DNA from 3 places in the Arthrobacter sp. CAN_A1 genome. Region 3 is predicted to be linked to each of the others. Evidence: riboswitches for the same ligand, from Rfam matches in the RefSeq annotation. Region 3 holds a riboswitch; each other region holds the start of a gene.

Region 1 (10,179 bases), on a different contig from region 3:
AGCACCCGCTCCGAAAACGAAAGCGCCGATGGAGAACGGGATGCCGATGATGTAGGCGAGGGCGACGCCGGGCAGGACCGCGTGGGAGACGGCGTCGCCCATCAGGGACCACCCCATCAGGATCAGCCAGCAGGACAGCACCGATGCGACCACCGCAGCGCAGACCGTCACGAGCAGGGCCCGGGTCAGGAAGCCGTACTGGAGCGGTTCGGTGATGAAGGTCAGAAGGTCCATGACGTCTTTCCTTATTTCTCGTCGGCTGCTTGCCGCAGGGGAACGGGGGGCGGCGTGGCGGCCGGCGTCGGGCCGAACGCCAGCGCCAGCTTGTCGTGTGTCAGGACGTCTTCGGGCAGCCCATGGGCCAGGACACGGTTGTGCAGGAGCACCGCTTCGTCACACAGCTCCGGGATACCGGCGAGGTCGTGGGTGGAGATCAGCGCCGTCCGTCCCTCATCCCTGAGCTCCTGGAGCAGGCCGATCAGGGTTGCCTCGCTGGTCTTGTCGACGCCCGCAAACGGTTCGTCGAGGAGCAACAGTTGTGCGTCCTGGGCAATGCTGCGGGCCACGAAGGCACGCTTTTTCTGGCCGCCGGACAGCTCGCCGATCTGGCGGTGGCGTTGCTGGGTCAGCCCAACGCGTTCCAGCGCCTCGTCGACGGCGTCACGGTCGGCACGACTCGCGCGGCGGGACTGCGGCATCCTGCCGTAGCGACCCATCAGGACGACGTCGCCCACTGAGAGCGGAAAGGTCCAGTCGACGTCCTCCGATTGTGGCACGTAGGCCACGAGGTTACTGCGCCGCGCGGTGCGGTGGTCCTTGCCAAAGATGGCCACGTCGCCGGCCTGGGGCTGGACCAGGCCCATCAGGCATTTGAAAAGCGTCGATTTGCCCGACCCATTGACCCCGATCAGCCCGCAGATCCGCGCTCTTGCCAGGGTGAGGTCGACGTCGGAGAGCGCGGTGACCTCGTTGTAGCTGACGCTGAGCCCCGAGACGGAGATGGCTGCCACGGGGTCGACGTCCGCGGAGGTGGGGTGGGGTGGGGCGAACGAGGTCATGAGGTGAGCCCTTCAGTGATCATGGCGATGTCGTACCGGAGGAGATCGAGGAAGGTCGGTACTGGCCCGTCCGGCCCGGACAGCGAGTCGACATAGAGCGGACCTGCCAGCCTGGCGCCCGTAGCGAGGGCAACCTGTTCCTGGGCGGACGGGTTGACCGTCGACTCGCAGAACACGGCGGGCACGTCGTTGGCTTCGACAAAGCCGATCACCTCCCTGATCTGGCGGGGAGTTCCTTCGGCGTCCGAGTTGACAGGCCAGATAAACGCCTCGTCGAGACCTGCATCCCGCGCCAGGTAGGAGAAGGCGCCCTCGCAGGTGACCAGGGCGGGGGTCGACGCCTCGGTAAAGGCCGCCCGTAGATCTTCGAGCATGGTCTGCAGCTCGGCTTTGATGCGCAGGCCGTTACCCTCGAATTGGGCGGCGTGCGCCGGGCTGAGCTCGGTCAGGGCGGCCACAATGTTGTCGACATAGACCTGCGCTGCAGCCGGTGACATCCAGGCGTGCGGATTGGGTAGGCCCCGGTAAGCGCCGGAGCGGATGTCCACGGGTTCCACCCCCTCGGAGAGGACCACATGGGGGGCATCGACGGAGAGGACAAAGCGTTTGAACCACCGCTCCAGGCCCAGCCCGTTGTCGAGGATCAGATCGGCGTCCTGGGCGTTGACCAGGTCGGATGGAGTGGGATCATAACCGTGAATTTCGGCGCCGATCTTGGTGATCGATTCGACCCGGACATGCCCGCCGCCGACCTGGTCGGTGAGGTCAGCAAGCACACTGAAGGTGGTCAGGACCATAGGCCGGTCATCGCTGTCGGCGGGCCTGGCCTCCGCTGCGGGGCTCACCCCGCAGCCGGCCAGCGTCAGCACCGTCAGCAGAGCGAGCGGAAGCAGAAATTTCGGCATACCTAAATCTAGCTCAAAGGGGTCCCTAAACGAAGGGTTTCATAACGTCAGGCTGTGAATGCCCGCCACACGTGGGTGAAGTACGGCAGGTCCACAGCAGTCTCCGTGGTGAATCCCAGATGCTCGTGGAGGTACCAGTCGAGGTTGGCTTCCACCTTCGCGCGAATCACCGGGGTGGCCCGCCGATAGTAGCTTCTGGATTTCGCCAGCTCCACGATGTCCGCCGTGGTCAGTGTCTGCGTCCAGCGGATAGCCAGATGTTCGGGTAGCCCGAAGTCCTCCCCGATGGTCGGCCGATGATCGGGCTTGTAGACATCGCCGGCGTGCATGATCCGGGTGAGCCGGTGCACCCACGGGATCGAGACGTCCAACTGATTCCACAGCAGCGCTAGACGGCCCCCGGGAACGAGGATCCGCGCGGCCTCGCGGGTAGCTGCCGCCGGATCGAGCCAATGCCAGGCCTGGGCGATGGTCACCAGCTGTACCGAGGCCGTGGCCAGGCCGGTCGCCTCGGCGGTCCCCACCACGGTGGTCACCAGGGGGAGCTTGGTCCGCAGAACGTCGAGCATGTCGTGGGAAGGGTCGACGGCGGTAACGTCCAGTCCGCGCCTCACCAGCTCCGCAGTGAAAAGCCCGGTGCCGGCTCCGACGTCGGCTGCGGACCGGGCTCCCGCAGCCAGGACCCAGTCGACGCTCTCCGCCGGGTAGCCGGGCCGGACACTGTCATACTGCGCACCGCCATCGAGATAGCCCCCGGCAAGGTGGAGCCGCCGGGTGGCATGCAGACGTGGGCCGCCGCGGGGCATGGTGGGTTCTCCTTCGCAGCCGGGACAGGGTGGGCCTGAGCCTAGGGTATCGTGCGCCCGGGGTGCGGGCCGGTTCGGATAGGCAGTTAGTCGCTGGCGCACGGCGCCGCACCGGCCGTCCCCGGCGTATGGGGAGCCCACTCCGGGAAGGTGCGGGTTTCGACAGCCGGGACCCAGCGTTCCTCGTCCACTACGTAGTCGGCCGTCAGGCCATGGGTCAGCAGGGACCGGAGCGCGTCAAGGAGGCGGTCCACATCGGCGAGCCGTGACCCGAGTCCGACACTGGCCCGCAATGATCCTGAGGGAAGTCCGAGCCGGGTGAGCAGCGGGTGGGCGCAGAACCTGCCATCTCGCAGCCCCACCCCGTGCTCAGCCGAAAGATAGGCGGCAACCAGCCCGGCGTCGTACCCGGCAACCGAGAAGTTGACGACCCCGATCGGCTCGGCACTGTCAGGGAAGAGCCGGTGAACCGTGACCCCGGGCAGTTCGGTGAGGCCGGTGACCAGAGCCGACCGGAGAGTGTGTTCGTGGGATTGCCAGGCGCGATGATCAAGGGAGGCTAGCACCCCCGCGGCGTGGGCCAGCGCTCCCGCACCCACCACATTGGGTGATCCACCCTCGTGCCGGGCCGGTCCGGTGGCCCAGGACACCGAATCAACCCTGACCTGGCGGACCGCTCCGCCGCCGGCGAGGTAGGGTGTGCCGGCGTCCAGCCAGTCGGAACGGCCCACCAGTACGCCCGCGCCGAACGGCGCGTAGAGCTTGTGACCCGAGAACGCCACATAGTCGATACCGTAACGGTTGATGTCGATCCGACGGTGCGGGGCCAGTTGGGCTGCGTCGACGACGATCCGTGCGCCGTGGGCATGGGCCAGTCGCGCCAGCTCCCTGACAGGGAGCACCTCGCCGGTGACATTGGATGCGCCGGAGACGGCGAGCAGGGTCACCCCGCCGGTTGCCAGCTCAGCGCGGACCCGGTCCAGGGTATCGGCGAGCGTTGTGCCGGCGGTGAGGCTGCGATGCGGTAGTTGCTGCCAGGGGAGCAGATTGGCGTGGTGCTCAATGTCGAGGTACAGCACGTCACCCGTGGCGGGGACGCACCCGGCGAGGAGGTTCAACGAATCGGTGGTGTTTCGGGTGAAGATCACTGTGTCGTCGCCACGCCCGCCCACGAACCGCCGGATCGCTGTCCTCGCATTCTCATACAGCGACGTGGACACCTGGGAGGTATAGCCGGCACCCCGGTGGACGCTGGCGTAGTAGGGCAGGACCATGGCAACGAAATCCTGCACCTCGGCGAGGGCAGGGGTAGACGCCGCGTAGTCAAGGTTGATGTACCTGACCTCACCACCCCCGAGGACCGGTACTAGCAGGCCGCTCCCGACGACGTCGGCCAAGGGGGCGTCCGTCCGGGCTGGATGCTGAGCCACTGTGCTGGGTGCAAGAGTCATGAGGGATCTCCAAGGGTGTGGACCCCACGCCAGGGTGTCCGCGCTTGCCGCACCCGCTCAGGTACGGCCTGGTCGTCACCCGGGGCACCCCGCCGCGACGGGAGGGTTGCCGGCCAGCAAACCGGGGTTTAGCGCTGGCACTCGTGACCAATAGGGAGAGCCTAGGGCACGGGGAGTGCCCTGGTCAGCTTTGTTACGGAATCTTAAAGCAGGTCATCCACATCGGGGTTGAGGATCTGCAGCACATCGTTATGCAGTGTGCTGTTCGTCGCCAGCGCGTTGCCGCCGAACGGGCCGTCAGTGCCCTCGAGGGACGTGAAACGGCCGCCCGCCTCGGTGATGATCGGTACTAGCGCCGCCATGTCATACAGGTTCAACTCGGGTTCACAGGCAATATCGACGGCGCCCTCAGCGACCAGGCAATAGGACCAGAAGTCCCCATACGCGCGACTGCGCCAGACGGAGTCGGTCAGGGTCAGGAATTCCGGCAGGTTTCCGCGTTCCTTCCAGCCCGACAGGCTCGAATAGGACAGCGACGCATCCTCCAACCGCGACACGTTCGACACCTTGAGCCGGGTCGCTGCCGCCAGCGACTTACCCATGTAGGCGCCGGTCCCGGTGGCCGCCCACCAGCGTTTACCCAGCGCAGGTGCGCTGACCAGACCGACAACCGGCTGCCCCTCATCAACGAGGGCAATCAGGGTGGCCCAGACCGGGACGCCCCGCACAAAACTCTTGGTGCCGTCGATGGGGTCGATGATCCAGCGCCGCGAACCGGCGCCGCTGCTGCCGAACTCTTCGCCGAGCACTGCGTCGCGGGGGCGGGCCCGGGAGAGCTGGCCCCGAATCGACTCCTCCGCTGCTTTGTCGGCGTCGGTGACGGGGGTGAGATCAGGCTTGGTTTCCACCACCAGATCGAGGGCCTTGAATCGCGACATGGTCTGGTCGTCTACAGAATCGGCCATCACGTGGGCAAGGCGCAGATCATCGTTGTAACTTTGGCGGTGGTTCATACCTTCAACCTATCGCCTAACGTCGCCATAGTGCGGGACGCTCTCCAGGTCGTGGCACCACTGCTGCTGTACCAGGGTCTTAAACGCCACAGGACACCGGCGGCGGCGGGCCGCTGCGGTGTCCTGTGGGGAGCCGTCCAGTGGGACGGCTACGTAGCTGGGTGATTAGATAACGGTGATATTCTCGGCCTGCGGTCCCTTGGGGCCCTGCGTGGTCTCGAAGTTGACCTTCTGGTTCTCTTCGAGGGCGCGGAATCCGCTGGAGTTGATTGCTGAGAAGTGGGCGAAAACATCCGCGCCGCCGTCGTCAGGAGCAATGAATCCAAAGCCCTTTTCAGCGTTGAACCATTTGACTGTACCTGTTGCCATTTTTTTCATATTCCTTGTGTGTGAGAATCCCCCCGTGCTTCGGGGTTCTCGTTGAGGTGAAAACTAGTGCTCAACACCACAACTCCTTTAAGCCTATCAGGTCTACTGTTCGCCGAGCTCTTTAGCTTCTTGAGTATTTCCCTTGGGCTCGGGGACGCTGGAACCGAGCAGCCGCCGCAGCGATGCCAGCCGCACGGGCCCCGAAACGCCGGCACGGCCTTCGCTGACCCAGGGATCCAGGCCGCACTTCACGGCGAGCCGGTCGTGACGGCAGCCCCTGGCACAATCCGCTGTCCCTGGCTCAAGGTCAGGGAAGGCCTGAAGGATGCGATCCGGGTCCACATGGGCCAGACCGAACGAGCGGATACCCGGGGTGTCGATAATCCAGGTGCCCGGCAGGGAATCCCCGGCTTTCAAGGCAATCGCCGACGACGACGTGTGCCGCCCGCGCCCAGTCACGGCATTGACCCCGCCGGTGGCCCGGTTGGATCCGGTCAGTGCGTTGACCATGGTGGACTTGCCCACACCCGAGTGTCCCAGCAGCACGCTGACCTTCCCGTCGAGGTGCGACCGCAACTGACTGACCGCGTCTCCGAGGAGCCGGGCGGACAGTCCGTCGTCCGAGGTGCTTTCCACCCCCTCATCGTCGATGGCCGTTCGGCTGATGATGACCGGCAGGTCAAGGTGCCGGTAGTTGTCGAGCAATTCGGTAGGATCCCGCAGATCGGCTTTGGTCACGCAGAGGATCGGCTGGATCCCGGCGTCGTACGCTGCCACCAGGGCCCGGTCGATGAATCCGGTTCTCGGTTCCGGGTTGGCGGCCGCCACCACGATGACCAGCTGGTCGGCGTTGGCGACGACGGCGCGCTCGACCGGGTCGGTGTCGTCGGCGCTGCGGCGCAGCAGGGTCCGGCGCTCCTCCACCCGGACCAGGCGTGCCAGGGCGTCGGGCCCACCGGAGAGGTCGCCCACCAGTGCGACCAGGTCACCGGCAACCACCGGCGTCCGGCGTAGTTCCCGGGCCCGGGCGGCAATGACCAGCCGTTCGCCGTCGGCGTCCTCGGCCACCACCGCGGTGTAGCGCCCCCGGTCGACTGTGACAATCCGCCCGGTGACGGCGTCGTCGTAGGCGGGACGGTCCTTGGTGCGGGGCCGGCTGCCCTTCTTGTTGGGCCGGACCCTGATGTCGGATTCGTCCCAGGACCGCGATCCTCCGCGGTTCCCCCCGGTAGCCATGTCAGCGCCCGCTGGCGGGGTGGGTCTGGGCGGACACGGGGTGTCCGGTCGCGGCGAGATCGGCCCACAGTTCGGGGAACTGCGGCATCGTCTTGGCGGTGGTCTCAATGTTCTCGACCTCCACCCCCGGGACGGCGAGGCCGAGGATGGCACCCGCAGTGGCCATTCGATGGTCGTCGTAGGTCCTGAAGAGTCCGTCGTGGAGCGGCGCGGGCGTGATGGCCAGTCCGTCGGCGGTCTCGGTGACATCTCCGCCGAGCCGGTTGATCTCGGTGGCCAGCGCCTTGAGGCGGTCGGTTTCGTGGCCGCGCAGGTGGGCGATGCCGGTGAGGACCGACGGCGAATCCGCCAACGCGCAGAGCGCGGCAACGGTTGGAGCCAGCTCACTGGTATCGGCGAACGTAGCCCCCTTGATGCTGGCGGCGCCCGTTACTGTCAGGGTGCTGTCGGTGAGGGATACCTTTGCTCCGAGGGTCGCCAGGATTTGCCGCCATTGGTCGCCCACTTGGGTGGTCCCCACCGGCCAGTTGGGGATCCGCACGGTGCCACCGGTGACCAGTGCAGCGGCGAGGAACGGGCCGGCGTTGGAGAGGTCCTGCTCGATCCGCACGTCGAAGGCGGTGATGGCACCGGGGGACACCCGCCACTGGTTGGGAACAGAGTCATCCACCTCCACCCCCACCTCCCGCAGTACCTTGACGGTCATGGCGATGTGATCGAGGCTCGGGACCGGGGGTCCCACATGTTCAAGATGAAGCCCGGTGGTGAAGCGTGCGCCTACGAGCAGCAGGGCGGAAACGAATTGCGACGAGGCGCTGGCATCGACGACCAGCCTGCCGCCGGGGACTTCCCCGGTGCCGGTGACCGAGAAGGGCAACGACTGGGCGCCGTCGCCGTCGATCCTGGCCCCGAGCCCACGGAGCGCCTCGATCACGGCACCCATGGGCCGTTTCCGGGCATGGGGGTCACCGTCGAACGACGTGGTTCCCCGCCGCAGGGCCGCAAGCGGCGGGACGAACCTCATCACGGTGCCCGCCAGTCCACAGTCAATTGACGCGTCGTGGGGTTTGGAGAAGTCGACCGGGGTGACGAGTAGATCGGGGCCAAACGCCCCGTCGCCGGCAACCTCTTCGCAGTCAGCGCCGAGTGCCCTGAGCGCATTGACCATCAGGAGCGAGTCGCGGGAGATGAGCGGCGCCCTCAGCCGCGAGGGTCCGTCAGCCAGTGCGGCAAGAATCAGGAACCGGTTGGTCAGCGACTTGGAGCCGGGTACCTGAACTGTCGCATCGACCGGTGAGGTCGCGTAGGGTGCCCGCCAATGCGACAGCTCCATGTGGGTCACTGTGGTGCTAGCCCACCAGATCGGAGGCGGTCTTGCGGACTGACTTGTTGGCCTTCTTCAGCTGCTTCTCAGTGTCCCGGGCAATGGTCTTGGCGCTCTTGCGGGTATCGTGGGTCAGCGCCTTGGCATTGCGCTTCGCATCGGAGGCGAAGTGCTCGGCGCGCCACGCGAGGCCGGGCCGGCCGTTGGTGTCGACGGAGGCTAGCAGCACGGCGCCGATCAGGGAGACGTTCTTCAAGAGCTGGTTCCGACGGTGCTTCCGGGCCTCGGCAGTGGAGGAATCGGCCGACTTGAAGTCGACCAGCGTGTTCAGACCCGCGGTGCCGACCAGCACCAGCGCGGCGACCCGGGAGAACCGACCGATGCCGAGCAGCGCTGCGGCGCCCACCTGGGCCGCACCGAGCGCCTGCGCCACCACCTTCTCATTGGCGGTCACCGAGGCTGCTGAAGGAACTGCCTTATTGATCAGGTCAAGGGTGGGGCGGAGCTGGGTGCCCGCGGCTTCGGCATTCCGCAGCCGGTCGATTCCGGCTGCCACGAACGAACTGGCGAGCATGGGGCGGGCTACTACGCGAACAAGGGTCATGATTGCCTCCCGGCTGTGGACTGATGGGGAACTTGAGTCCTAGTTTTGCACTTTTAAACTAGTAAGGCGACACGGGTATCTGCGGCACGGCCCCGGTGGTTCGTTGGAATAACCAAACACCACCATCGGTTATACCCCTCAGACAATCAAACGACTGATCAACCACAAGCACGACAGGGAGGCGGATGATGACGGCACCAGCCTCAACAGTCAGTAAGACGCCTGATTTCCAGCTGACAGTTACACCAGTGCGGCCAGTCAGGGCCGGGCGCGTAGACTTTTCATCAATGAATACAACAGCCGCGGCGGGTAGCGCCCCAGTCGAAGACGATCAACTGGATGTGTCAACAGAGTCGGACGCGGATCGCAAGATCCGGTTCGAACGTGACGCCATGCAGTATGTGGATCAGCTCTACTCGGCTGCCATGAGGATGGCACGCAACCCGGCGGACGCTGAGGACCTGGTCCAGGAGGCCTATACCAAGGCCTTCTCAGCGTTCCACCAGTACAAGCCGGGCACGAACCTGAAGGCCTGGCTGTACCGCATCCTCACCAACACGTATATCAACCTGTACCGGAAGCGTCAGCGGGAACCATTGCAGTCGCACTCGGACACCATCGAGGACTGGCAGCTCGCCAAAGCGGCTGAGCACACCCCCACCGGACTGCGGTCGGCTGAGGTGGAAGCGCTGGATCATCTCCCCGATTCGGACGTCAAGCAGGCGTTGCAGGCCATCCCGGAGGAGTTCCGGTTGGCGGTGTATTTCTCCGACGTCGAGGGGTACGCGTACAAGGAAATTTCGGAAATTATGAACACGCCAATTGGCACGGTCATGTCGAGGCTGCACCGTGGGCGCAAGCTGTTGCGGGAACTGCTGGCCGAATACGCCCACGATCGCGGCCTGGGTGCAGCGAAGGTAGCGGCGGGCAGCGACTCGGCCAAGACACAGGAGAGTGGAAAATGAGCGATTGCGAGAGCCTCGGCGACTGCGCCGATTCCAGAATCGAGCGCCTGTACGACTACCTCGACGGAGCCTTGTCGCATGACGACCTGGTGGAGATCAAAAACCACCTCGAGGATTGCCCCGAGTGCGCTGAAGAACACGACCTGGAATGCGTGATCCGTTCAGTGGTCAAGCGGTCCTGCACCGAGGTGGCACCCACCACTTTGAAGACCAGCATCCTGGATCGGATCAGCCAGATCAAAACAGCCGAGCACTGACGCCCGACACGCAAAAAGGGAGCCTCTGCAGCCGATAACCGGCGCGGAGGCTCCCTTTTTGCTGCTAGCCCGACTGCTCAGGCGTTGGGGCGCTTACCGTGGTTAGCGCCGCCCTTCTTGCGGTCGCGCTTCTTGCGTGCTCGCTTGCTCATGGCTGCCTCCTTGCTTCTAAAGTATTTTGGACTACCATC
Region 2 (10,179 bases), on a different contig from region 3:
ACCGTCGCCCGACGGCTCGGCGGACGCCAAGTGAACGCCGTCGAACGGGACGAACGGGTCCCCGTGGACCTGGCCGGATCCCGCGCTGACGCCGTCCTCGCCACCCTGGCCGGGGTGTCCCGGTCCGCTGCCGCCGCCTGGTGCGTCGCAGGATTCGTGACCAGCGACGGGAAACCGGTCGGGAAGTCCGACCGCCCTGCCGCCGGCGCGGTGCTCCGGATCCGGGTTCCTGAAAGTGTCGACCCACTCGCTGTTGTGGTGGAGACCGTCGACGGCATGGGCATCCTGTACGACGACGACGAGCTGGTGGTCATCGACAAGCCGGTCGGTGTTGCGGCGCACCCCTCACCGGGTTGGGTGGGGCCCACCGTTGTTGGCGCCCTCGCCGGCGCGGGCTACCGCATCTCGACGTCGGGCGCCCCCGAACGCGCCGGGATTGTGCACCGCCTCGATGTGGGCACCTCCGGGGCCATGGTGGTCGCCAAGACCGAACACTCCTACACGGTGCTGAAGCGGGCGTTCAAGGAACGCACCGTGGACAAGGTGTACCACGCGTTGGTGCAGGGGCTCCCGGACCCGCTCGAGGGGACCATCGACGCGCCGATCGGCAGGCATCCCGCTCACGACTGGCGGTTCGCTGTGCTTGAGGACGGCAGACCCTCCAGAACCCACTACCGGGTGCTTGAGGCGTTCGGGAAGGCCAGCCTGCTGGAGGTCAACCTCGAGACGGGCAGGACCCACCAGATCCGTGTCCACTTCTCCGCCCTCCGCCACCCGTGCGTGGGTGACCTGACCTACGGTGCCGACCCACGGTTTTCAGCCAACCTGGGGTTGACCCGCCAGTGGCTGCACGCCCAGCAGCTCACGTTCGAGCATCCGGTGACCGGGGTAACGGTCAGCGCGACCAGCCCCTACCCGAACGATCTCCAGTACGCCCTCGACGCCCTGGCTTCCGGCACCATCTGAGCCGGGGCGGCGCGCCTCCGGCCCGGCAGGTCAGCCGGAGGAGGGGGCCGGCTGACCTAGAATGGGAGGGTGGTTTCAACAGCATCCCCCCAAGCTTCCCCGGCCAAGCCAACCCGCGAAGATTCCTTCGTTCACCTGCACAATCACACCGAGTATTCAATGCTCGACGGCGCCGCGCGGCTGACTGACCTGTTCAGCCACACCGAGGAACTGGGCATGAACGCCCTGGCCACCACCGACCATGGGTTTGTCTTCGGGGCCTTCGATTTCTGGGACAAGGCCCGCGCTGCCGGGATCAAGCCCATCATCGGGGTCGAGGCGTACCTCACCCCGGGAACGGCGCGTGCCGACAAGACCCGCGTGAAGTGGGGCGGCGGTGGACGCGACGACGTCTCCGGTGCCGGTGCGTACACCCATATGACCCTCTGGTCCGAGACCACCGAGGGTATGCACAACCTGTTCAGGATGTCCTCCCTGGCCTCACTGGAGGGGTACCTGTACAAACCGAGGATGGACCGGGACCTGCTGCAGACCTACGGCAAGGGCCTGATCGGGACCACCGGGTGTCCCTCGGGCGAGGTGCAGACGAAGCTGCGCCTCGGCCTGTACCGTGAGGCAGTCCAGGCGGCCTCCGACTTCCGGGACATTTTCGGTGCCGACAACTTTTTCTGTGAACTGATGGACCACGGCCTGGACATTGAACGCAACGTCAAGGCCGACCTGATCAAGCTGGCCCATGAGCTGGGGTTGCCGCTGGTGGCCACCAATGACCTGCACTACACGCACGCCGAGGACTCCAAAGCCCACGCCGCCCTGTTGTGTGTGCAGTCCGGTTCCACGATGGCGGATCCCAAGCGGTTCAAGTTCGACGCCAACGAGTTCTACCTCAAATCGCCTGCCGAGATGCGCTCCATCTTCAGCGATTTTCCCGACGCCTGCGACAACACCCTCCTCATTGCCGAGCGGTGCGACGTCGAGTTCAACACCAAAGCGAACTACATGCCGGGCTTCCCCGTCCCGGAGGGGGAAAGCGAGCAGTCGTGGTTCGTGAAGGAGGTCGAGACCGGGCTGCAGTTCCGCTACCCGGCAGGGATCCCCGACGCCGTCCGCAAGCAGGCTGAATACGAGACCGGCGTCATCACCCAGATGGGCTTCCCCAGTTACTTCCTGGTGGTCGCCGACTTCATCAACTGGGCCAAGGACAACGGCATCAGGGTGGGTCCCGGCCGTGGCTCCGGTGCCGGGTCGATGGTTGCCTACGCCATGCGCATCACCGACCTCGATCCGCTCCAGCATGGGCTGATTTTCGAACGGTTCCTCAACCCCGAGCGTGTGTCGATGCCCGACTTCGACGTCGACTTCGATGATCGGCGGCGTTCGGAAGTGATCCGCTACGTCACCGAGAAGTACGGTGATGAGCGGGTGGCCATGATCGTCACCTACGGCACCATCAAGGCCAAGCAGGCCATGAAGGACTCCTCCCGGGTCATGGGGTACCCGTTCTCGATGGGGGAGCGGCTCACCAAAGCCATGCCACCCGACGTGATGGGCAAGGGGCTCGCCCTTACCGACGTGCACAACAAGGACGCCAAACGGTACTCGGAAGCCGAGGAACTCCGTGAACTCCTGAAGTCCGACGCCGACGCCGCGAAGGTCTTCGAGACCGCGCTGGGCCTGGAGGGACTGAAGCGGCAGTGGGGCGTGCACGCGGCCGGGGTCATCATGTCCTCGGATCCGCTGATCGACATCATTCCGCTGATGCGCCGTGATCAGGACGGCCAGATCATCACGCAGTTCGACTACCCCACGTGTGAGAACCTCGGCCTGATCAAAATGGACTTCCTCGGCTTGAGGAACCTGACGATCATCACCGACGCGGTGGAGAACATCAAGCTCAACAAGGACATCGAGCTGGTGCTTGAGGACCTGGACCTCGAGGACAAGGGGTCCTACGAGCTGCTGGCCCGCGGCGACACCCTGGGCGTGTTCCAGCTCGACGGCGGGCCGATGCGCGCCCTCCTGAAGCTGATGCGCCCCGACAACTTCGAAGACATCTCGGCCGTCATCGCGTTGTACCGTCCCGGACCTATGGGCGCCAACTCCCACACCAACTACGCTCTGCGCAAGACCGGCGTGCAGGAGGTGACCCCCATCCATCCCGAGCTGGAGGAACCACTCGCGGAAATTCTGGGGACCACCTACGGCCTGATCGTGTACCAGGAGCAGGTGATGGCCATCGCCCAGAAGGTTGCCGGCTACTCGCTGGGCCGCGCGGATATTCTCCGTCGGGCGATGGGCAAGAAGAAGAAGTCCGAGCTGGACAAGCAGTACGAGGGCTTCGCCAACGGCATGAAGGACAACGGGTACTCTGAAGCGGCGGTCAAGACCCTGTGGGACATCCTGCTGCCGTTCTCCGACTACGCCTTCAACAAGGCCCACTCGGCCGCCTATGGCCTGGTGTCCTACTGGACGGCGTACCTGAAGGCGCACCACCCCGCCGAGTATATGGCGGCGCTGCTCACCAGCGTTGGCGACGACAAGGACAAGCTGGCGATCTACCTCAACGAGTGCCGTCGGATGGGTATCACTGTGCTGCCGCCCGACGTCAACGAGTCGAGCGTCAACTTCACCCCGGTCGGTACGGACATCCGGTTCGGAATGGGCGCCATCCGTAACGTGGGTGCCAACGTGGTGGGCGCCATGGTGGGTGCCCGCACCGAGAAGGGCGCGTTCACCTCGTTCAGCGACTTCCTCCAGAAGGTTCCGGCGGTGGTCTGCAACAAGCGAACCATCGAATCGCTGATCAAGGCCGGGTCCTTCGACTCGTTGAAGCACCCGCGCCGGGCCCTCGCGATGATCCATGAGGAAGCGGTCGACTCAGTGATCGTTCTCAAGCGCAACGAAGCGGCCAACCAGTTTGACCTTTTCAGCGCCTTCGACGAACCCGGATCGGTGGGCGGACTGTCGGTGGAGGTGCCCGACCTGCCGGAGTGGGAGAAGAAGGACAAGCTCTCCTTCGAACGGGACATGCTGGGCCTCTACGTCTCCGACCACCCGTTGCAGGGTCTCGACGGGATCCTCAGCCAGCACGCCGATTCGTCGATTACGTCAATCATCAGCGACGAGGGCCCGGCCGACGGCGCCATGGTCACCATCGCGGGCATGATCACCTCGCTGCAGCGGCGAATCGCGAAGAACAGCGGCAACGCCTATGCCCGCGCGGAGATCGAGGATCTCGCCGGGTCGATGGAAGTCATGTTCTTCGGTCAGGTCTACGGTCCGATCGCGGGGGTGCTCGCGGAGGACCTGATCGTCGTCGTCCGCGGACGTTTGCAGCGGCGCGACGACGGCGCGGTCACCCTCAACGCGCAGGAACTGAGCGTCCCCGACCTCAGCGAAGGACATTCAGGGCCGGTGGTCATTTCCATGGCCCACCACAAGGCCACCGAGACGGCGGTCGTCGCACTGCGGGACGTCCTGAGAACCCATCCCGGCACCAGCGAAGTCCAGATCCGGTTGAACAGCAACCGGAAGGTTGAGGTCATGCGGTTGGGGGTCGAGCTGCGGGTCAACCCGACGTCGTCGCTTTTCGGCGACCTCAAGGTGCTCCTCGGCCCCGCCTGCCTGGACGTGTAACCGGAAGCTGGAAGTGTAACCGGAAGTGGACGTCTGACCGGCTGGCCAGATCTCCCCGGTCAGATTTCGTAGTCCAGCGCGGTGGGCTGCCCGTACGCCCCGCCGTGATAGAGGAGGGGAACGCCGAGCGGGCCCACCTCCCCGGACTGCACTTCAGCGACCACCACGGCGTTGTTCTCGAAGGATAACCGCATGCTGATCCGCCCGATCAGGTGGGCTGCGACGTCGTCCAGGAGCGGCACCCCGTGCGGTCCGGGCTTCCAATGATCGCCCTCGAACCGGTTACGGCTCCGGGCAAAGCGGTCGGCGAGTTCCCGGTTGGCGAGGCCAAGCATGTGCACGCCAATGTAGTTGGTGTTCGCGATGGCGGGCCAGGAGGACGAGGTGCGGGCCATGTTGAAGGTGAACCGCGGCGGGGCTGCGGAGAGCGAGGACACCGACGTCGCAGTGAAGCCGAAGGGTTTACCCTGGTACACCGCGGTGATGATCGTCACCCCGGCCGGGTGGCGTCGAAACGCGTCTCTGAAGGCTTCTGTCGGGTCGGTGTCAGGCTGGTCGGCTGGGTCTAGGGGATCCACGCACCCCACCCTAGGCGAGGTACCGGCGACCCATAACTTTGTTAATGTATAAGTCATGCACCCCTCCACTCCTGATGCCGGGCAGCCCGGCAGCTATCCGCCGCCCGTGTACACGGTAGCCACCGATGACACAGCGGTTCCGCCCACGTCCCTGCTGTGGTGGGCCAGCGCAATGGTGGGGCTGGGGCTGGTGATGGGAGTCATCTGGTGGTTCGCAGCACCCGGCGGCGGACTCTATGGAGACCCGGCACCCGAAGAGGCCGGCCTGTTGAGCGATCTCACACTGGGTGGTCTTCAACTGGTGGTCGGCATTGTGGTGGGTTGGCTCCTGGTCCAGCGGATGGACCTGCCCGGGGCCTGGCAACGGATCGGCGCAGCAGTAGGAGGGTCATTGATCGGGTCTGTGCTCGCCGTCGTCGTCGGACAGTGGCTGGGCATGATGTTCGGAGCCGATCCCGAGTTTGTGCTGCACTCGCTGGGCGCGGCAGCTATCTGGCCCGCCGCTGCGGCCCTTGTGGTGTTCATTTCGGCCCTGATCGAGCTGGCCTGGGGTAAACGCCGCACCTAGCTCAGGCCGGGGGTCCCCGACATCACGGGAATAGTGAGTGGGGCCAGCCCGTTCCATCAGCCATGAAAGCAATCGTTTACTCCCACACCGGCCCCTCAACCGTTCTCTCCCTCGCAGACCGCGACGTCGCTGCTCCCGGCCCCGGAGAAGTTCGGGTGCGCATCGTCGCCTCGGGCGTAAATCCCACCGATTGGAAGGCGCGCTCCGCCGGCGACCTGGCCTTCGCGGAGGTGGTCCCGAACCAGGACGGCGCCGGGATCGTGGATGCACTGGGTGAGGGCGTAACGGACGCAGAGGTCGGCGACCGGGTGTGGCTGTACCTTGCGGCCCACGGGCGCCCGACCGGGACAGCCCAGGAGTTTGCCGTTCTTCCGGCTGACCGGGTCGTAAAGCTACCGGAGGGCATTGATTTCGACGTCGCCGCCAGCCTCGGTGTTCCAGCGATGACGGCGCACCGGGCGCTGACCGTTCACGAGCACGGTCCATCCCGGCTCGCACCGGAGGCCCTTACGGGCCGCGTGGTTCTTGTGCAGGGTGGGGCGGGTGCCGTGGGTCATGCAGCGATCCAGCTGGCTGTCTGGGCGGGTGCGACAGTGATCGCGACGGTCAGCAGCGACTCGAAGGCAGAGTTGGCATCCGCCGCTGGAGCCCATTATGTGGTCCGGTACCCCGATGACTCACTGGCCGACCGCATCCTCGAGATTGCACCCGATGGCGTCGATCAGGTGGTGGAGGTGGCACCGGCCCAGAACGCGGGGCTCGACGTCGAGGTACTCGCCAATCACGGGAGCATCGCCTATTACGCGAACAACAATGGGGACGATTTCACCGCCCCGATTATTGCGAGCTTCGCGAAGAACGTCCGCTGGCAGGGTCTGCTTCTGTACACGGTGGGACCCGTTGCCCTGCGCGCCGCTGCCGAGGACATTACCGCTGCGCTGCGGGCTGGCGTCCTGCCGGTGGGGGAGTCGTCGGGGCTCCCGCTGACCTGGTTCCCGCTCGAGGAAACAGCCGCCGCCCACGACGCCGTCGAGAGCGGCGTCACCGGCAAGGTCCTGATCCGCGTAGCCGATATAAGGTAACGACACAGCCTGCGTTGCGCAGCTGACTGAGAATGTTCCGAGGAGTGGGAAATGGCGTTCGTGCATCAGAATTTCGTTCGCCGTCTCCTACGCCGTCTGGGGCGCGGGCTGGTGCTTGGCGTCTCGGCGGGACTCTTTGTGGGGATCGTTGCTGCGGTCGTGACCTCAGGGGGAACCGACAACGCCCTCCGCAGCGATGTGGGGTGGGGCGCCGGGTTGTTGGCGTTCGCCATCGCCTTTCTGTTCACCATTTGTCTCCCCTCACACGACGCGGTCGACGGACCGCCGCAGTACGGTCAGCTGCGCGGTCCGCGGCCGTAGGCCCAGTCATGTGGCGTCATGAGCTTTAGCAGAAGCTGCGTCAGACCATAGTCTCGAAAGCAGAATCAAGAGTCCCGACGCAAAACCCTGGTTTGTCGGGCGGCAACCCTCCCGCTGTAGCGGGGTGCCCCAGGTGATGATTCGGCCCGATGCGGAACCGCACGGGCAAGTATGGCGTCTCTGAACCGGTTGCGCCTGATGTGCAAGGGGTTGTTCCATGTCCGTCGTCGAATCCGTTGCGGTACCCACACCCGCAATCCGCATCCGTGACAAGAAGCGTGTCCTTAGTTCGGCCTTTGTCGGCACCACCATCGAGTGGTACGACTTCTATTTGTATGGCACGGCCGCGGCGCTGATTTTCAACACCCAGTTCTTCCCCCAGTCCTCGGCATTCGCCGGTGTCCTGGCCTCATTTGCCACCTTCGCCGTGGGCTTCTTTGCGCGGCCGGTGGGCGGGATCCTGGCAGGTCACCTCGGTGACCGCATCGGCCGCAAAGCCCTGCTGGTGGCGTCACTCGTCACCATGGGTGTTGCCTCAACGGGCATTGGTCTTCTACCGAACTACGACAGTATTGGGAGTTTCGCCGTCGTCGGGCTGGTGGCGCTCCGCCTCTTGCAGGGGCTATCGGCCGGCGCCGAATGGGGAGGTTCGGCCCTGCTCTCGGTCGAACACGCTCCACGACACCTCCGCGGGTTCTTCGGAAGCTTCACCCAGGTGGGTTCAGCCGCCGGCATGCTGCTGGCCACCAGCGCCTTCGCCATCACCCAGTTGGCCATGACTGCCGAGCAGTTTCAATCCTTCGGGTGGCGGATCCCGTTCCTGGCCAGCGCAGTCCTGGTGGTCATTGGTTTGGTCATCCGGCTTGGTGTTGAGGATGCGCCCCAGTTTCAGCAGCTCAAGGCCGAAAACAACACCGCGAAGGCGCCCATTGCTGAGGTGTTGAAGTATCACCGTCGTAGCCTGCTCGTGGCGATCGGTCTCCGTCTGGCTCAACCGGCGTTGTTCGTCGTGCTCACCGTATACCTTCTCGGGTACATCAGTTCCCGCCGGGACGATACGACGTCGGGACTGACCGCGGTCCTCGTCGGTTCTGCGGTGGGCCTGATCTCGGGTCCGTTCTGGGGGTGGCTTTCCGACCGCTACGGCAGGCGGCCCATCGCCATCGCGGGTGCGATTGGTATCGGCATCTTTGTGTGGCCATTGTTCTGGTTCCTCGACCATGGCCCGCTGGTCCTGCTGCCGCTGGTGATGATTCTGGGAATGAATGTCCTGCACGATTCGATTTACGGCCCGCAGGCGGCGTGGTTTGCTGAGCAGTTCCCGTTGCACCTGCGCTACAGCGGAGTGTCGTTCGGCTATCAGGTGGGCACGGTCCTCTCCGGGGGTCTCACGCCGTTCATCGCGGCGGCTCTCCTCAATGTTGGCGGCGGTCAGCCCTGGCTGATCTGCGGCTACCTGACCCTGCTGGCGGCGCTGTCCACTCTCGCCGCCGTTGCGGCGAAGGACCCCGCTCGTGCGTACGCCAAAGACCACTCCACTCCCGATACTTTCTAGGAGACCAATGAAGAAGTCCATCCTGCTCAACGCCTTTGAAATGCTTGTCCCAGTTCACCAGTCGCCCGGTCTGTGGAGGCACCCTGAGGATCAGAGCCGTCGATACAGCGAGCTCACCTACTGGACCTCCCTGGCCACCACGCTGGAAGAGGGAGGCTTCCACGGCATCTTCTTCGCTGACATTCTGGGACAGTACGACGTCTACGCGGGGAACGCTGATGAAGCTGTGCGCGGCGGAGTGCAATACCCGATGCTGGACCCACTGCTGATTGTGAGCGCGTTGGCGGCGGCGACCAGCCGAATCGGCTTCGGAGTCACCGCATCCCTCACCTACGAACAGCCCTACCTGTTGGCGCGAAAATTCAGCACCCTGGACCATCTCACCAAGGGGCGGGTGGCATGGAACATCGTCACGTCCTATCAGGACTCCGCCGCCCAAAATCTCGGACTCACTGAACAAATCCCGCACGACCAAAGGTATGACCGTGCGGAGGAGTACATGGACGTGGTCTACAAGCTGTGGGAAGGCTCGGTTGATGATGATGCGGTCAGGGCAGACAAGGCTGCCAACGTCTTTGTTGATCCAGCAAAGGTGCGTGGCATCGGCCACGAGGGTGAACATTTCACCGTTCCTGGACCCGCCCTGACCGAGCCATCACCTCAGCGCACCCCCTTGTTGTTTCAGGCCGGAGCTTCGCCCCGGGGACAGGCCTTTGCTGCGAACCACGCCGAGGCGATCTTCTTCAGCGGGTACTCCACCGAACTGACACGCACATGGGTGGACGGCATTCGTGCGGCCCTTGCTGCTAAGGGTCGCGCGCGGGACTCTGTGAGGATCTTCGCGATGGCAACGGTCATTGTGGCGGAAACGGACGAAGCCGCCGCGGCGCGGTTGGACGACTACACCCGCTACGTTGATCCGCAGGCCGCGCTGGCTCTTTTTGCTGGCTGGACCGGTGTGGATCTCAGTACAGCCGACCTGGACAGCACCCTTGAGTACGTGCAAACAGAGGGAAACCAATCCGCCTTGGCAGCCTTTACCAAGCTGGATTCTTCGCGGGTGTGGACGGTCCGCGAGCTGGCACACTTTGTGGCCATGGGTGGACGGGGCCCGGTCATTACGGGCTCCCCATCGACTGTCGTTGACGAGCTGGAACGGTGGATGAGTCAGGGCGACGTTGACGGGTTCAACTTGTCCAACGCTGTGCGTCCCGCGGACCTGGAAGAATTCGTGCGCCTTGTCTCACCCGAATTGCGTCGACGGGGACTGTTACCGGAGGACCCGCAACCCGGGAGCACGCTCCGTGAAACCATTCTTGGACAAGGGCCCCGCCTTGCCGACGACCATTACGGCGCCCGTTTCCGCCGAGGATGAGCAGAGCGGAATTGGTGTTGTCATCGACCCGACGCGTCGCCGGGTTGAGGCTCGTCCTCGGTCGGCATCGACAGGGCGTCCTCTAGACGTGCCAGCGC
Region 3 (10,179 bases):
GATTCTCGGCGTTGTTGCCCTGGGCCTAATCGCCTACGGCGTGTTCATGGTGATCCGCTCCCGATACCAGAAGATGTAGCCAGCGCTACAGCCCCAGACGCGGCGCTTCGATCGCCGGGCAGGTATCCATGACGACCGCAAGGCCCGCGGCCGCGGCGCGGGCCGCGGCTGCTTCGTCGATGACCCCCAGCTGGAGCCAGACAGCTTTCGCGCCCACCATAATGGCTTGATCCACCACCGCCCCCACTTTGGAGGAGTTCACAAAACAGTCGACGACGTCGATGGTCCCGGGGATATCGGCTAGCCGCTGGTATCCGGTCTGCCCATGCACCGAGTCACCCTTGAGGCTCACCGGGATGACCTCCATTCCCAGATGGTCAATCAGAAACCGGGAGACGCCGAGCGCCGCCCGGCGGGGGTTATTGGACAGGCCCACCACTGCCCAGCGTGCCGGCGTCGTGAGCAGCGAGCGGATCACCTCGGGGTCATTGGTGTGTGTCATGGTGGTACGCCCTTTCGCTGCAATCAGTCGGATTGTTACGCCAGCACTTGCGAAGAACCCGTATACAGGAGTTTAGTAGTCCTTGACCATCCCGAGCGGCCGAGAGACCTGGATCGATGAAGCCGCAGCAACCCTGGCCATCCGGCTGACTACAGTCAGCCGGTGACAGTAGGGTGCTACCGCCAGGACCGATGGAGTTGACTCTATGAGCGTTCTGGCATCACCACATCCGAGAACTTCCCTGGCCCCCAAGCAGGCACTGACCGTCACCTTCGCGGGCCTCGGCCGTAGCTTCGGCCCGATCTCCGACCGCCGCACCGTCCTCCGGGACATCAATTTTGAGGTTCACGCCGGCGAGGTACTCGCCATTCTCGGCCCCAGCGGGTGCGGCAAATCCACCCTGTTGCGGGCCGCCGCCGGACTCGATGCGCTCAACGCCGGATCGGTACTGATTGACGGTATCGAAGTCCACGGTATCGACGAACGCTGTGCTGTCGCCTTCCAGGAGCCGCGGCTCCTGCCCTGGCACACCCTGCAGGCCAACGTGGCGATCGGGCTGCCCAAAGCCTCCAGCGCCAGTGAAGGCAAAGCCAAGGTGGCAGAACTGCTGCATCTTGTCGAACTGGGTGCCTTCGCCAAGCACCGGCCGCGGGAAGTTTCCGGCGGAATGGCGCAGCGGGCTTCGCTGGCGCGTGCCCTGGCGCGCAACCCGGGTGTCCTGCTTCTTGACGAACCCTTCGGTGCGCTGGACGCACTCACCCGGATCAAGATGCAGGATCTCCTGCTCGATATCCACCAGGCCCAGCCGACCACGGTGCTGCTTGTTACCCATGACGTCGACGAAGCACTGCAACTGGCCGACCGCATCGTCGTCCTCGGCGGCGAGGGCGACCAGCCCGGGGCGACGATCACCGAGGTGCTGACTGTGCCCGGGGATCGCCCCCGTAACCGCAACTCGGCGGATCTGGGCCGAATGCGCAGCTCCCTGCTGGCTTCCCTCGGAGTCACCGGCCACTAGGCCGCGTTCTCCTTCCTGCCTTCCGGCACCACCGCCTTCACTCTGTGCAGTGTCGCGGTACCCGGTGCCGCGCTCGCACCCACTCCATTTTTGTTCGTTCTACACAACCCGGCCCGGGCAATGTGTCTCACCCCAAAGGACCCTCATGAACCGCACACCAGCACCTTCCCCCCGCCGCACCGTTCTGGCCGCTGCAGCACTCGCCGCCGTCGCCTCGCTCACCCTCACGGGTTGCATGGCCGGTGAAGACGCCGAATCGGCTGGTCCTGCCGGTGGCGAACTGAACATCGACTTCGCCACCTACAACCCGCTGAGCCTGGTCATCAAGGAGCAGGGCTGGCTTGAGGACGAGCTCGCCGCCGAGAACATCACCGTCAACTGGATCCAGTCCGCCGGGTCCAACAAGGCTAATGAGGCGTTGCGGGCCGGAGCGATCGACGTCGGCTCCACCGCCGGCTCAGCCGCCCTCCTGGCCCGATCCAACGGGTCGCCCATCAAGGCCATCGACATCTACTCCCAGCCGGAATGGGCAGCCCTGGTGACCAACGCGGATTCCGATATCAAGGAGATCGAGGATCTGCGGGGCAAGTCAATCGCCGCGACTAAGGGCACTGACCCCTACTTCTTCCTCCTGCAGGCCCTCGAGGCCGGCGGGATCGATCCCTCCGAGGTGACGGTCCAGAACCTGCAGCACGCCGACGGCCGGGCCGCCTTGGCCAACGGGTCGGTCGACGCGTGGTCGGGGCTTGACCCGATTATGGCCTCGGCGGAGCAGGACGGTGCCACGCTGTTCTTCAGGGACATCGACTTCAACACCTACGGGTTCCTGAACGCCACCGAGGACTTCCTGGCGGAGAGCCCCGAGGTGGCCCAGATGGTAGTCAACGCCTACGAGAAGGCGCGCGAATGGGCGAAGGAGAACCCTGAGGAAACGGCGGAGATACTCGCCGAGGTGGCGGGAATCGACGTCGAGATCGCCAATGCTGTCATCATCGATCGCACCAACCTCAACGTCGATCCGGCCCCGGGCGAGGCACAGCGGGCCGTGCTGGAGAAGATCGGTCCGGTGTTCGTCGAATCCGGTGACGTATCCAGTCAGGAACAGGTCGACGAAGCGCTGGACACCCTCTTTGATGACTCCCTGGTGCGTAACGCAGACCCCGCAGCGATTGAGGCTTCCTCATGACCCGCGGCGGGAATCCCTATCCCACCGGGAACAGTGTTACGGGAGTGGCCAGGCCTGAGGGGCTTGCACCCTTGGCAGCCCCCGGCTCCACCGTAGCAACGGCAGACGCCGCCCAGCCGCAGCCCGGACGGGGCGGACCGGCACATGGATGGTCCCAGGCCGGCCCGCTGCGGCACGGCTGGGTGCGTCTGCTTCTCGGGCTGATCCTGCCCGCGTTGATCGTCACCGTGTGGCAGTTGAACTCGGTGACCGGCCTGTTCAGCGCTGTCCAGGTGCCGCCACCTGCCGCGGTGTTCAACGCCGCCGTCGAACTGATCCAGCGCGGTGAGCTGTGGACCCACGTCGGTATCTCCACCCAACGGGTGCTCCTGGGCTTCACCTTCGGCGCAGCCCTGGGCCTGGCGGTCGGCTCCGTGGTGGGACTGTCCCGGATCGCCGACGCTCTGCTGGCGCCGACCATCGGCGCGTTGCGTGCCGTTCCATCGCTGGCCTGGGTGCCGCTGCTGATCCTCTGGATGAAGATCGGCGAGGATTCGAAGATCACCCTGATCCTGATCGGGGCGTTCTTCCCTGTTTTCACCACCGTCTATCTGGCGTTGCGTCACGTAGACCGGAACCTGGTGGAGGCCGGCCGGGCGTTCGGGCTCAACGGGTTCAAGCTGCTGACCACGGTGCAGTTGCCGGCGGTGATTCCCTCAGTTTTCTCGGGACTGCGGCTGGGTCTCGCGCAGGCCTGGCTGTTTTTGGTCGCCGCTGAATTGATCGCCTCTTCCCTGGGCCTCGGATATCTGCTCAGCGACTCACAAAACAACGGCCGGGTGGACAGGATCTTCCTGGCCATCATCCTGCTGGCCGTCATCGGCAAGACCACCGACGCGCTGCTGGGGATTGCCGAGAAGTGGGCGGTCCGGCGATGGGCGTGAGGCTGCAGGAAGCCGACCCGCTCACCGAGACCGACCGGCTGGAATTCTGGGAACAGCAGGCCCGCCGCCTGGACTGGGCCACCGGATGGTCCTCGGTGCACACCTTCCAGCCGGCCCTCCCTGTTCCGGGCGGCGAGGAACTCACCGTCCCAGTCATCGAGTGGTTCGCCGGAGGCCAGCTCAACGTAGCCCACAACTGCGTGGACCGGCACGTCAACGCCGGGCTGGGCGACAAGGTGGCCCTGCACTTCGAGGGCGAGCCCGGTGACCGTCGCACCGTCACCTACTCCCAGCTGCAGGATGAGGTGTCCCGCGCCGCCAACGCCCTGCTGCACCTGGGGATCGGCAAGGGCGACCGGGTGGTCATCTACCTGCCGGTACTCGTGGAAACCGTCGTCATCACCCTGGCCTGCGCCAGGATCGGCGCTGTGCATTCGCTGGTATTCGGTGGGTTCTCCGCCGAGGCGCTCCGGTTCCGGGTCGAGGACACCGGAGCCAAGCTGCTGGTCACCACCGATGGGCAGTACCGCCGCGGCGCGGCGGTACCGGTCAAGGCCAACGCCGACGAGGCCGTCTCGGGGTCCACCAGCATCGAACACGTCCTGGTGATCCGCCGCACAGGCAGCGCCATCGACTGGACCGAGGGCCGCGACGTCTGGTGGCATGACGCCGTCGACGCCGCCTCACCCCGGCACACCGCTGAGCCGTTCGACGCCGAGACTCCCCTGTTCATCATGTATACCTCCGGCACCACCGGGAAACCCAAGGGCCTGGTGCACACCTCCGGCGGGTATCTCACCCAGGCGTCGTGGAGCTTCGACTACCTGTTTAGCCACCCCGACCCGGACCAGCGGGACGCCGACGTGCACTGGTGCACTGCCGACCTGGCCTGGGTCACTGCCCACACCTACGAGATCTACGGGCCGCTCTCCAACGGCGCCACCCAGGTGATCTTCGAGGGCACCCCCAACACCCCCCATCCGGGGCGGCACTTCGAGATCATCGAGCGCTACGGCGTGACCAGTTATTACACCGCGCCCACCCTGATCCGGTCGCTGATGGGCTGGTTCCCGGACGGCGTGCCAGCCGGTTACGACCTCTCCAGCATCCGGATCCTCGGCACGGTCGGTGAGGCGACCAACCCCGAGGCCTGGCGCTGGTTCAGGAAACACCTTGGAGCCGGCACCGCGCCGGTGGTGGACACCTGGTGGCAATCCGAAACCGGCGCCACCATCCTCTCCCCCCGCCCCACCGATGGGTCCTTCAAGCCCGGCTGCGCCTCCCGCGCCCTGCCCGGCGTGAGCACCCGGATTGTCGACGACGCCGGCCATCCGGTCCCGCCGGGCGAGCAGGGCCTGATCGTGGTGGACCAGACCGGCCCCGCCATGGCGAGGACCGTCTGGGGCAACCCACAGCGTTACCTGGATTCCTATTGGCGGAAGTTCGCAGTCCAGGGCTGGTTCCTGGCCGGTGACGGCGCCCGGTATGACGACGACGGCGACACCTGGATCCTCGGCCGCATCGATGACGTGCTCAACGTGTCGGGTCACCGGCTCTCGACCATTGAGATTGAATCGGCGCTGGTGGCCCACCCGTGGGTGATCGAGGCGGGGGTGTGCCCGGTCGCCGACCCGCTGACCGGTCATGCCATTGCCGCGTTCGTCGTGCTCTCCTCATCGGCTGGCGGGGTGCCCACACCGGAGGAGGTGGCCAGGATCCTGCGGGATCACGTCGGAACGGTGATCGGGCCGATCGCCAAGCCTGCCGCCGTCGTCGTCGTCGCTGACGTCCCGAAAACCCGGTCGGGGAAGATCATGCGCCGGTTGCTGACCCAGCTGTACGAGAACACCACACTCGGTGACACTACCTCGCTGCAGAACGAGGCGTGCGTGCCCGGTATCGCCGCGGTCCTGGCCGCGCGGGCGTCGCCGTGACCCCGGGCAGCCAGGCCCGCACCTGCAACCGGGAGCAACATTCTTGGCCTACCACGATGGGACTGCCACACTGGTGGTGACCATCCCGAGCGGTACGAGAGATCTGGCTCATTGACACCGCAGCAACCCTGGCCACTGCCCCGGCAGTGACATGAGGGTGCTAATGCCAGGCACGATGGAGGTTTTCATGGCTATTGACCTTTCCCAACCCCTCAAATTCGCCTATTGGGTTCCCAACGTGAGCGGCGGGCTGGTCGTTTCGACCATTGAGCAGCGCACCAGTTGGGACTTCGACTACAACAAGAAACTCGCGCGTATCGCCGAAAGGGCCGGCTTCGAGTACGCCCTGTCGCAGACCCGGTACGCGGCGTCGTACGGCGCCGACAAGCAGCACGAGGCCACCGCGTTCTCGCTGGCGCTGCTCGGGGCCACGGAAAGGCTGAAGGTGATTGCGGCAGTCCATCCCGGCATGTGGCAGCCGGGTGTCCTGGCGAAGTTCATCATCACCGCCGACCACATTTCCGGTGGGCGGGCGGCGGTGAACATCGTCTCGGGCTGGCTGAAGAGTGAGTTCACCGGGTTCGGTCTGCCGTGGCTGGAGCACGACGAACGGTACGTCCGCACCGAGGAATTCATCAGGATCCTCCGCGGCCTGTGGACCGAGCAGAACTACTCCCAGGCCGGGAAGTACTACAACATCACCGATTTCACCCTCAACCCGCCGCCCGTTGACGTGCCCGGGCGGCCGCATCCGGAGATCTTCTTCGGTGGGAACTCGACGGCGGCGCAGGCGACCGCGGGTCGGGTGGCCGACTGGTACTTCTCCAACGGAAAGGACCTCGAGGGGTTCAAGGAGAACGTCGCGGGCGTGCAGGCGTCAGCGGCGGACGCCGGGCGGCATCCGAGGTTTGGGCTCAACGGCTTCGTGATTGCCCGGGACACCGAGAAGGAAGCCCGTGAAACCCTCCGGGAGATCGTGGCCAAGGCGCATAAGCCAGCCGTCGAAGGGTTCCGGGACGCGGTCCAGGAGGCTGGCGCGTCCACCAGGGACGGCAAGGGTATGTGGGCCGACTCGTCCTTCGAGGACCTGATCCAGTACAACGACGGGTTCAGAACGCAGCTCATCGGGACGCCCGAGCAGATCGCCGAGCGCATCGTCGAGTACAAGAAGATCGGCGTGAACCTCATGCTGACCTGCTACCTGCACTTCCAGGAGGAAGTCGAAGCCTTCGGCAAGGACATCCTCCCCATCGTCCGCGAGCTTGAAGCGGACCTCGCCCGCAAAGAGGGCCTAGATTTCATTGTCGACGACGTAACACCCGAGAATATTAAGGCAGGTGTCTGATGGCTGACCGCAGCTTCGGTTTCCGCACGCGAGCCCTCCACGCTGGAGGCACTCCCGACTCGGCCCACGGGGCCCGGGCAGTACCCATCTACCAGACGACGTCGTTCGTGTTCAAGGACACGGCCGACGCCGCCAACCTGTTTGCGCTCCAAAAGTACGGCAACATCTACTCGCGGATCGGCAACCCCACGGTCGCCGCGTTCGAGGAGCGGATCGCCTCCCTGGAGGGTGGCATCGGGGCGGTCGCGACGGCGTCGGGCATGAGCGCCGAATTCATCACCTTCGCTGCCCTCTGCCAGGCGGGCGATCACATCGTCGCGGCCTCCCAGCTGTACGGCGGCACCGTCACCCAGCTCGATGTGACCCTGCGCCGGTTCGGCATTGACACCACATTTGTGCCCGGCACCGACCCCGCCGACTATGCCGCGGCCATCCAGGACAACACAAAAGCCGTCTACGCCGAGGTGATCGCCAACCCGTCCGGCGAGATCGCCGACATCCAGGGGCTGGCGAAGATCGCCCACGACGCCGGGGTGCCGCTGATCATCGACTCCACCCTGAGCACCCCCTACCTGATCCGTCCAATCGAGCACGGCGCTGACATCGTGATCCACTCAGCCACCAAGTTCATCGGCGGGCACGGGACCACCCTGGGCGGCGTCGTCGTCGAGGCCGGTACCTTCGACTGGGGCAACGGCAAGTTCCCCACCATGACGGAGCCGGTACCGTCCTACGGCAATATCCAGTGGTGGGCCAACTTCGGCGAATACGGGTTCCTGACCAAGCTGCGCACCGAGCAGCTGCGGGATATCGGCCCGTCCCTCTCCCCCATGTCGGCGTTCCAGCTGCTGCAGGGCGTGGAAACCCTGGCCCAGCGGATGGATGAGCACCTGTCCAACGCGCAGGCGGTCGCCGAGTGGTTGGAAAACGACCCCCGGGTTGAGTACGTGAACTTCGCCGGGCTCCCCTCGCATCGTCACTTCGAGCGGGCAGCCAAATACCTGCCGCAGGGGCCAGGATCGGTCTTCAGCTTTGGGGTGAAGGGCGGCCGGGCTGCCGGGCAGAAGTTCATTGAATCGCTGCAGCTCGCCTCGCACCTGGCGAACGTCGGCGACGCACGAACCCTGGTCATCCACCCCGGCTCGACGACGCACCAGCAGCTGTCAGCTGAACAGCTGGTCACGGCCGGTATCCCCGAGGACCTGGTCAGGATCTCGATCGGACTGGAGGACCTTGACGATATCCTGTGGGACATCGACCAGGCGCTGGACCTTGCCACCACGCCACACCTTGCCGCTGCACCGAATCCCACCGAAGGAGTTCAGGCATGAGCGCTGATCTGGAAACGGCACGGACCTGGGAGGGCCCGTCAGCACCCGAACGGCTCGCCCTCCTGCGTCATGCCAAGTCGGTGGCGATTGTCGGGGCGTCGGACAAGCCGTCCCGCGCGTCCTACTTTGTGGCCACGTACCTGCAGTCGTCGTCGCCGTACCGGCTGTACTTCGTGAACCCGGTGGCCAAGGAGATTCTGGGGCAGCCGGTGTATGCGTCACTGGCCGACCTGCCCGAGGTTCCCGACATTGTTGACGTCTTCCGGAAGCATGACGACCTCCCGGGTGTCCTTGAGGAGACGAAGGCGGTCGGCGCGAAGACGCTGTGGCTGCAGCTGGGGTCCTGGCATGAGGGAGTCGCGCACGACGCCGAGGAGGCTGGCCTCAACGTAGTCATGGACCGATGTATCAAGATTGAGCACGCCCGGTTCCACGGCGGGCTGAACCTGGCCGGCTTCAACACGGGAGTAATCTCCTCAAAGCGCCAGGTCACCGCCTAGCCCCGCCCACCTCATCTCCCCCACCGCCCCGCCCCTTGGGTTGAGTCAACAGAAATGACCGAAATTTCCCCGGAAAGTGGTCATTTCTGTTGACTCAACCCAGGGTTTTGACCCGGCCTAGTGAGTTGGCCAAGGGGGATGGGCTAGTGGGACTCGACGATTTCCTCGTTGCGCGCAAAGCGGCGGTTCTTCAGAACCGGCAGGAACTCCCTGACGTCGGCGATCCGGCGGCGTGAGACGTCGGTGGTGACCACGCCCTCGTTCTCATCGGTGAGGAAGACCTGGGGGATACCCATCGGGTCCAGAATGGCGGAGTGGCCAATCGTGTGCCCACTCGAGGTCCCCGCCGCAGCAATCCAGACGGTGTTCTCAATCGCTCGGGCCTTGAGCAGGGTTTCCCAATGATCCACCTTGTGGTCGCCCTTGAACCAGGCGGCCGGCACCAGAATCAGGTCAGCCCCGCGGTCAGCGAGCGCGCGGGCCTGTTCCGGGAAGCGGATGTCATAGCAGGTCATGAGGCCCACGGTGAGGTCACCGATGGTGACCACCTTGATACCGCCGTCGCCCGGTTTGATCCGGGTGGACTCCTGGTAACTGAAGGCGTCGTAGAGGTGAAGCTTGCGGTAGGTGTCCACGATCTTCCCCGTGGCATCCACCAGGACCAGCGTGTTGTAGGGGCGGTCCTCACCGCTGCCCTCATACCCGCCGGCAACAATGGCGATGCCCAGTTCCACGGCGATGAAGGACAGCTGCTGAACGAACGTCGACCAGTTCTCGTCCACGGCGGCCGCCAGTGAACCCTCCACTTTTCCAATGGAGAACATGGATTCCTCCGGAAAGACGATCAGCTCCGATCCTTCGGAGCGCGCCTTCTCGGCGAGCCCCCGCATGGTCCTGAGGTTGTCCGAGACGTCGCCGCCCGGCCGGAACTGCCCAACGCTGATCTTCATTGTCGCCGCTTTCATCATGAAATAGGTGCCCTCACAGCCTACCGAATGCCTGAACGTCCTATCGTTGGGTTATGACACTGCAACCTATCGTCCCGGGCCCCGGCCAGGAGTCCGTGTGGGACTACCCGCGGCCACCCCGTCTGGAGACCACCACCGAGCGGATAGTGATCGAGTTTGGGGGCACAGTGATCGCTGAGAGCACCACCGCGGTCCGCGTCCTCGAAACCAGCCACCCCCCGGTGTACTACGTGCCGATCGACGACTTCGTGGCCGGTGCGCTGGTCGCTGCGGAGGGTTCCTCGCTCTGCGAGTACAAGGGCATGGCGGCCTACTACGACGTCGTCAGCGGGCGCCGCCGTGCCCAGCGCGCCGGGTGGACCTATCCCAGCCCTACCCCCGGCTTCGAGGCACTCCGGACCAGGGTGGCGATTTACCCGGGAGCCATGGACCGCTGCCAGATCGACGGCGAGGTGGTCAAGGCCCAGGAGGG

What was found. Region 3 has a riboswitch for S-adenosylmethionine ahead of sfnG (dimethylsulfone monooxygenase SfnG). Riboswitches for the same ligand answer to the same signal wherever they lie in the genome.
Region 1: it holds a riboswitch for S-adenosylmethionine, as region 3 does, so the genes downstream of both, IWX62_RS12565 (aminotransferase class V-fold PLP-dependent enzyme) here and sfnG (dimethylsulfone monooxygenase SfnG) in region 3, are expected to answer to the same signal.
Region 2: it holds a riboswitch for S-adenosylmethionine, as region 3 does, so the genes downstream of both, IWX62_RS13335 (MFS transporter) here and sfnG (dimethylsulfone monooxygenase SfnG) in region 3, are expected to answer to the same signal.

Annotation. Positions count from the first base shown of each region.
Region 1 is NZ_JADOUR010000011.1:54,716-64,894, reverse strand. Features, by position in the region: gene IWX62_RS12585 (metal ABC transporter permease) at 1-234, opposite strand, end outside; gene IWX62_RS12580 (metal ABC transporter ATP-binding protein) at 246-1,058, opposite strand; gene IWX62_RS12575 (metal ABC transporter substrate-binding protein) at 1,055-1,963, opposite strand; gene IWX62_RS12570 (class I SAM-dependent methyltransferase) at 2,011-2,769, opposite strand; gene IWX62_RS12565 (aminotransferase class V-fold PLP-dependent enzyme) at 2,856-4,220, opposite strand; SAM riboswitch class IV at 4,256-4,369, opposite strand; gene hisN (histidinol-phosphatase) at 4,424-5,233, opposite strand; gene IWX62_RS12555 (cold-shock protein) at 5,399-5,602, opposite strand; gene rsgA (ribosome small subunit-dependent GTPase A) at 5,705-6,838, opposite strand; gene aroA (3-phosphoshikimate 1-carboxyvinyltransferase) at 6,840-8,171, opposite strand; gene IWX62_RS12540 (DoxX family protein) at 8,188-8,766, opposite strand; gene IWX62_RS12535 (sigma-70 family RNA polymerase sigma factor) at 8,952-9,731, shown strand; gene rsrA (mycothiol system anti-sigma-R factor) at 9,728-9,988, shown strand; gene IWX62_RS16460 (50S ribosomal protein bL37) at 10,066-10,140, opposite strand.
Region 2 is NZ_JADOUR010000013.1:1,137-11,315, reverse strand. Features, by position in the region: gene lspA (signal peptidase II) at 1-34, shown strand, start outside; gene IWX62_RS13365 (RluA family pseudouridine synthase) at 31-966, shown strand; gene dnaE (DNA polymerase III subunit alpha) at 1,036-4,602, shown strand; gene IWX62_RS13355 (flavin reductase family protein) at 4,662-5,180, opposite strand; gene IWX62_RS13350 (hypothetical protein) at 5,236-5,748, shown strand; gene IWX62_RS13345 (NADPH:quinone reductase) at 5,811-6,830, shown strand; gene IWX62_RS13340 (hypothetical protein) at 6,882-7,151, shown strand; SAM riboswitch class IV at 7,215-7,329, shown strand; gene IWX62_RS13335 (MFS transporter) at 7,369-8,706, shown strand; gene IWX62_RS13330 (LLM class flavin-dependent oxidoreductase) at 8,714-10,081, shown strand; gene IWX62_RS13325 (hypothetical protein) at 10,102-10,179, opposite strand, start outside.
Region 3 is NZ_JADOUR010000001.1:137,772-147,950, forward strand. Features, by position in the region: gene IWX62_RS00650 (DUF1206 domain-containing protein) at 1-79, shown strand, start outside; gene IWX62_RS00655 (CoA-binding protein) at 86-502, opposite strand; gene IWX62_RS00660 (ABC transporter ATP-binding protein) at 708-1,520, shown strand; gene IWX62_RS00665 (aliphatic sulfonate ABC transporter substrate-binding protein) at 1,666-2,706, shown strand; gene IWX62_RS00670 (ABC transporter permease) at 2,703-3,629, shown strand; gene acs (acetate--CoA ligase) at 3,620-5,563, shown strand; SAM riboswitch class I at 5,641-5,745, shown strand; gene sfnG (dimethylsulfone monooxygenase SfnG) at 5,751-6,908, shown strand; gene IWX62_RS00685 (O-acetylhomoserine aminocarboxypropyltransferase/cysteine synthase family protein) at 6,908-8,239, shown strand; gene IWX62_RS00690 (CoA-binding protein) at 8,236-8,739, shown strand; gene IWX62_RS00695 (carbon-nitrogen hydrolase family protein) at 8,883-9,689, opposite strand; gene IWX62_RS00700 (DUF427 domain-containing protein) at 9,761-10,179, shown strand, end outside.